Linked DNA regions of Pleomorphomonas sp. PLEO. The protein of the gene in region 2 interacts with the protein of the main gene of each other region in a pairwise test. Links are inferred from orthologs where the notes say so. Each region holds a gene or a part of one and is shown on either strand. Other genes may lie near its edges.

Region 1 (3,185 bases), 660 kb from region 2 along the record:
GTCGCAGAATTATTTACGAAACAAAGTAGAGCAGATAACAACTCGCTTACTCAGCAAAACCTTGGATTTGGATGGATAAGAGATCTTCCAGATCCCCAGGACAGCCTACTTCAGTCCCCATCCTTTGGTGAGACAGCAAAGCGACCGAAGCTAATTGATCTTTCCCCCAAATTTCCCAAGCCGTATGACCAAATGCGACTTGGAAGCTGTACAGCTAATGCTATAGCGGCAGCTGTTCAGTACGCGCGAAAAATTCATGACAAGCCTGTTGATTTCACGCCGTCGCGTCTTTTTATATATTATGAGGCCAGAAAGATAATCGGAAATGTCTACGTCGACAGCGGCTCGCGAATAAGAGACGGAATCAAATCCGTCGCATCAATTGGTGTGCCGCCAGAAGACATGTGGCCTTATGATGGGATTTCAGGAGATCGGACGACACATGTTTTCCCAACGGGAGCTCGTTCTACCATTGAACCGCCCAAGGCAGTTCTAGATGCTGCTCAAAAGTATAAAGCGATTTCCTATGCGCCCCTGAAGCAAGATGCGGTTACCTTAGAGAGTTGCTTAGCATCTGGGTATCCATTCATCTTTGGATTTTCTGTTTTTAGTAATTTTCGCTATGATACAAAGCTCCTAAAGACACCAACTTCAGATGACACAACGACAAACTCCGGCCATGCAGTTTTGGCAGTAGGATATAACCAAGAAAAACGTACTTTTAAAATTCGAAATTCTTGGGGCATCAACTCAAATAAAAACGGATATTTTGATATGGATTACGATTACGTACTAAGCTCAGGTTTTTCTAGTGATTTTTGGGTTCTGTACCAAACGCTAGGATTTTATTGACGTTAACTATGTATAATATACAAGTAAATAAAACTCAATAGCACTCATCAATGATATAACGACATTGATAAAATTGGAAACTAGCCTAGGTTTTGTCATTTTATCTTGAAAGTGACGCACCTTCTTTTTCAACAGTCGGTCCCCAACCTTTGGTCTACAGATTGAAGGCGCTGACGGGAAGAAATTTGTCCCCAACCCCGCGTTTGGGCAATGCCTGTCTGGCACATCAGCCGAGAAAATGGTGCCGGCGGAGAGGATTGAACTCCCGACCTTCGGTTTACAAAACCGCTGCACTACCGCTGTGCTACGCCGGCGCGGATTTCCGAATAGCCGATGGCACGGTCAGGTGCAACCCTGACCGCGAGCCAATTTTCAGGCGCCGGCAATTGCCTTGCGCACCATGTAGAGCGACAGCACCGCCGCGTTGGAGACGTTGAGGCTCTTGATTTCGCCGGGCATGTCGATGCGGGTGACCACGTCGCAGAGTTCGCGCGTCCGCTGACGCAGCCCCTTGCCCTCGGCGCCGAGCACCAGACAGACCGGCGCGGCAAAGCGAGCTTCGTCCAGCGCCTCAGGGGCCTCCGAATCAAGCCCTACCACCGTGAAGCCGGCCGCCTTCATTTCTTCCAGCGTATCGCCGAGATTGCGGACGGTGGTTACCGGCACCACGTCGAGCGCGCCGGACGCCGATTTTGCCAGCACGCCGGATTCGGCGGCGCTGTGGCGCGTCGTCGTCAGCACCGCATCGACCGAGAAAGCCGTTGCCGACCGCAGGATGGCGCCGACGTTGTGCGGATCGGTCACCTGGTCGAGCGCCAGCACAAGACGGGCGCCAGAAAGGTCTAGCGTGGTCAGCGGCTTGAGCGGCTGGACCTCCAGCGCGCACCCTTGGTGAACGGCCTCGGAGCCAAGCAACCGGTCGAGAGAGTACGGCGACGCCTCCTCGGCGGCGATCGGCAGCTTGCCCTCGGGGAAGCGCTCGGCAAGGCGGGCCTGGGCGTTGCGCGTGGCGAGCAGGCGCAGGGCGACCCGGCGAGGGTTCTTCAGCGCAAATTCCACCGTGTGGAGGCCGTAGAGCCACAGCGCCTCGCCCGCCTCGCGCTCGCGCTTGGGGCGGGGGCGAAAATCGCGCGGACCGAATTTGCCGGCGGGCCGGCCTTGCGGCGGGCCGGAACGTCTGGGAGGGCGCTTGGAAGAAGGAGTATCGTCTGACATGCGGCGCTTATAACCGTGGCGCATCCTCGGCGCCAGTGGTGGGGCTTTTTCTTCCGCATCGATCGCCAGCGGGACCGGCAGCCCAGGCTTGCGCACCGCACGGCCGTTGGGCGCATTGAAGCCTCCTCAGCGCGCTTGGAGCGGTTGCCTTGCCCATCCGGGACGCGTCAGGCTTCAAGCCAACTGCGTTGTCGACAAAACAATCGGGCCATGGGGTTGACAGCGCCCGGCATGGTCGCCATAAGAGCGCCCGTTCAGCCAGCGCCTTCGGGTGTCGGCGGAGCGGGCTGGGAGAATGTCCCGAGTGGCAAAGGGGGCGGACTGTAAATCCGCTGGCTAAGCCTTCGTAGGTTCGAGTCCTACTTCTCCCACCATCTCCACCCTATCCTTGATTGCATGAAGCATGCTGTGATTTGTTACAGCTAGCCCTTCTTGCCGACCTATCTAGTTGATAGAAATAGCGTTGACCCTGCAATCATCCAGGGAGTCGGACCGTTGTCAGCGAACAAGGTGGATAGCGCATGAGCAAGTCATGGATGGTTCGTGCTGAGCGCAACGGCAGGCTATTTGACGTCTTTAAGCAAAGATCATTGGTCGCCATCGGATGGCCTGCGCTCGGGGACATTTCCGAAGCAAAGACCCGCAAGACGATCAGTGATGCTTTTTCGCGAGCCTACCCCGGAAGCAAAGCCCAAAGCCAAGCGATGGCCGCGGGGCAGCTCCATCGCTTTGTCAATGAGATGACCATCGGCGACATGGTTGTGACTTATGACCCCTCTCGCCGGGCCTATCTCGTCGGAGAGATTTCCAGCGCGTATCGACACGATCAATCGGCTGATCCAGAGGATACTCACGTTCGGTCGGTAAGATGGGACGGTGAGGTCAGCCGCGACCTTCTGTCCGTCGAAAGCAGAAATAGCCTCGGATCAATCTCAACTCTGTTTCGCCTTTCAACTGAGGTCTCTGGAGAACTCAAGAAAGCTCTGTCAGGTAATGCAACGCCTTCTGTGGACGGAGCAACCCCGGTAAGCGAGGCGGCGGAAGAAGATGTTTTCGAAAACATGGCGAGCCGAGCGCATGAATTCATCAAGGATAAGGTCAACGCTCTGAACTGGGAT
Region 2 (3,315 bases):
GCCCGGAATCCGGGCACCGCGTCAAATTGCGTCGTTGCCGGACTCGCCGGTACGGATACGTATGGCATCCTCCACCGGCGACACGAAGATCTTGCCGTCGCCGATGCGGCCGGTCTGGGCAGCGTTGCGGATCGCATCGACGGCCTTGGCGACCATGTCATCGGTCATGACGACCTCGATCTTCACCTTCGGCAGGAAGTCGACAACGTATTCGGCACCCCGATAGAGCTCGGTATGGCCCTTCTGACGGCCGAAGCCCTTGGCTTCGGTGACGGTGATACCCTGGAGCCCCACTTCTTGTAGAGCTTCCTTCACCTCGTCCAGCTTGAAGGGCTTAATGATAGCCTCGATTTTTTTCATCGACCCCTTGTCTCCGTTGCTCCTGGCGCCGCGCGAGGCGATTTTTCCACCCTGCGCCGACCGAGACGCACCCTCTCAAGCATTCGACGTGCCAGTTCCGTCCCCTGCCGGTTCCTGGCGAAAAATGAGGCGACCACCGAGCGGTGAGCGACAAACATATCGAGGAATGCCCAACGGAGCGGCCTAAATATTATGCAACTGGAGTCCAATTGAGCAGAGTGCTGGGCGGTTAGGTGAATCTTCAATGGTTCGAGGTCGGTTGTCGGGGCTCCTCCAACCGCAGTTCCACACCGCATTTGTCGCATTCCGCCCAAGGGTGTAGACGGAAAGCGGCTGTCGATAGACGGAGCGATGGGCTCAAAAAGTCGAGGGAGCGAACCGGATGCATGGCGAACTACTGCTCACCCCGGCCGAGATGGGCCGAGCTGACGCTCTGACCATTGCCGGCGGTGTTCCCGGTGAACGGCTGATGGAGAGCGCGGGCTACGCCGTCACCGACGTCATCTGCGCGCGCTTCAGCCAGGGTACCCGCGCCGTCGTGCTATGCGGAATGGGCAACAACGGCGGCGACGGCTTCGTCATCGCCCGAGTCCTCAAACAGCGCGGCTTCATCGTGCGTGTCGCTCTCGCCTTGCCGGAGGGGATGACCGCTCGTGATTTGAAGGGCGATGCCGCTGGTGCCGAACGAGCTTGGCGCGGCGAAACGCTTCCGGCGACGCCAGACCTGTTCGATGACGCGGCGGTGATTGTCGACGCGCTCTATGGCGCCGGCCTCAGCCGCGACGTTTCCGGCCGCGATGCCGAGCTGATCGCCGCCGTCAATGCCGCCCGTGTCGAGGGGGCTCGCGTTTACGCCGTCGATCTGCCGAGCGGCATCGACGGCCGTACCGGCGAGATAAGGGGAACGGCGGTCGTTGCCGATGAAACCGTCACCTTCTTCCGCCGCAAGCCCGGGCATCTGCTCCTGCCCGGACGGACGCATTGTGGTCGGGTACGGCTCGCTCAGATCGGGATCGGTTCCGAGGTGCTGGCGGAAATTGGCCCGATGACGGCCGCCAATGGGCCGGCAGTATGGACCGGATGCTGGCCGGACTCCGCTGTCGACAGTCACAAGTACAGCCGCGGCGCGGCATTGGTGGCATCGGGACCTCTCACCTCCTGCGGTGCTGCCCGCCTGGCGGCCGAAGCGGCGCTCCGGGCAGGGGCCGGCATCGTCACCGTGGCAACGCCTCCGGACGCCATTGCCACGGTCGCCGCCTGGCGAGCGGCTTTCGTCGTCAAGCTAGCCGCCGACATGACGGTCCTTGCGACGCTCCTTGCCGAACCGCGTCTGCGTTCGGCGGTGCTGGGGCCTGGTCTCGGTCTTGGCGATGAAGTGTGGCTGGCGATCCGCGCCGCGCTTGAGGGGAATGTGGCGTTGGTACTCGATGCCGATGCCATCACTCAGGCCTCGCGCCGTCCGGACGAGGCTTTTGCTCTGATGAAAGCTCGCAAGGTCGGCGTTGTTCTCACACCGCACGAGGGCGAGTTTGCCCGCCTCTTTCCTGATATCGGCGGTTCCAAGCTAGACCGCGCTCGAGCGGCGGCTGCGCAGTCTGGCGCTGTCGTGCTTCTCAAGGGTGCGGACACGGTGATCGCCCATCCGGATGGCCGCGCGGTGATCAATGAGAACGCGACGGCGACTCTCGCTACGGCTGGTTCGGGCGACGTTCTGGCGGGGATCATCGGCGGTTTGCTGGCTGGGGGGCGCCCGGCCTTCGAGGCGACCGCGCTTGCGGCATGGATGCATGGCGAGGCGGGACGAATCGCCGGTCGAGGATCGATTGCCGACGAAATCGTGGCGGCGGTGCGTGAGGTGCTTGCCAAAGGGCGCCCAGAGATTCCCGGAGATTGAGGATCGCCGGCATGGCTTTCTCGAGGAAAACCGCCGTTGCCCCGGAAAGTCCAGGTATTCTGCCGGACAGACGAGGCAGCAAGCCAAGTCTCGCTCAATGAGAGGTGTCAGGGCGCGGACAGATATAGCCTGATCCCATCGTCAATTTTGGGGTCGCTTTGTCGGAGCCTTCGGATTTTTATTCTGTCTTCGGGTCTCAAGAAATGGCGGTTTTCTCTGCCTTCTTGGAAGGACTTTGGGGGGCTTGGCACAAAACTCCAAAAAAAAGCCGGCAAGGGGTTTCCCTTTCTCCGGCAACTCGCTATATACCGCCCGTCGCCGCAAACACGGCGCGTGACGCGGGGTGGAGCAGCCCGGTAGCTCGTCAGGCTCATAACCTGAAGGCCGCAGGTTCAAATCCTGCCCCCGCAACCATCTTTACTTGCGATTGACCCCGCCCTCCGGCGGGGTTTTTCGTTTGTGCGGAAAGCGTAAGGATTCCAGCAAGATCGCCGCGAACGTCGATCTCGACCTTGCCGTCCACCGGCGTCAGGATGATGTCCTCGACCAGCGATCGGATGATGTCGGCAGCCTCCATCCGCTTCTCCTCGCAATCGTCCTGAAGGGCATCATGGAGTTGCTGCACGCGCAGCCGATACTGCTTCGCCATGGCCGGATGCAGGAGCGGCGGAGGTTCGTCGGCCGTCGCCAGAAAAGAGGCGAGCTCCGCCTTGCGCGCCCGGAGCTTGTCACCGCGCTCCTTCACGGCGTCGATCGAGATTGCATCCTTGAGATAGAGATCCATGAGGCGCTCTTCCTCACGGCCTATCCGCTCGATTTCGGATTGGGCAGCATCGATGTTGGCGCTGCTCGCCATGCGTAGCCGGTTCATCTCCTGGGTATAGGCGTCGCAGAACTCGGCAAAGATCTTCGGATCGAGCATTCGGTTGCGCAGCGCGTTCAGCACCCGCGACTCCAACTCGTCGCGCCGGATGTTCACACGGTTGCCACAAGTACCCTTGTTGCGAGCTGTGGCGCAGCCGATCAGGGTCGTCGAGATCGCCGAATAACCGCCACCGCAG

The links.
Region 1: the proteins of AB6N07_RS22310 (region 2) and rlmB interact in binary tests that used the Escherichia coli proteins (3 or more experiments, as listed by UniProt). The link is inferred for Pleomorphomonas sp. PLEO from one-to-one orthologs.

What each region holds. Positions count from the first base shown.
Region 1 is NZ_CP166625.1:4,165,820-4,169,004, forward strand. What follows is about bases 147-3,014. They hold rlmB (23S rRNA (guanosine(2251)-2'-O)-methyltransferase RlmB), read right to left. Parts: upstream 2,068-3,014; coding sequence 1,225-2,067; downstream 147-1,224. Other genes in these bases: AB6N07_RS19340 (C1 family peptidase), read left to right, coding at 147-852; AB6N07_RS19360 (restriction endonuclease), read left to right, coding at 2,589-3,014. Outside these bases: more of AB6N07_RS19340, read left to right, coding at 1-146; more of AB6N07_RS19360, read left to right, coding at 3,015-3,185. UniProt on the Escherichia coli protein: Specifically methylates the ribose of guanosine 2251 in 23S rRNA.
Region 2 is NZ_CP166625.1:4,822,104-4,825,418, reverse strand. Bases 1-2,998 are described here. They hold AB6N07_RS22310 (NAD(P)H-hydrate dehydratase), read left to right. Parts: upstream 1-742; coding sequence 743-2,254; downstream 2,255-2,998. Other genes in these bases: AB6N07_RS22300 (recombinase family protein), read right to left, coding at 2,625-2,998; AB6N07_RS22315 (P-II family nitrogen regulator), read right to left, coding at 22-360. Also shown: more of AB6N07_RS22300, read right to left, coding at 2,999-3,315. UniProt on the Escherichia coli protein: Bifunctional enzyme that catalyzes the epimerization of the S- and R-forms of NAD(P)HX and the dehydration of the S-form of NAD(P)HX at the expense of ADP, which is converted to AMP.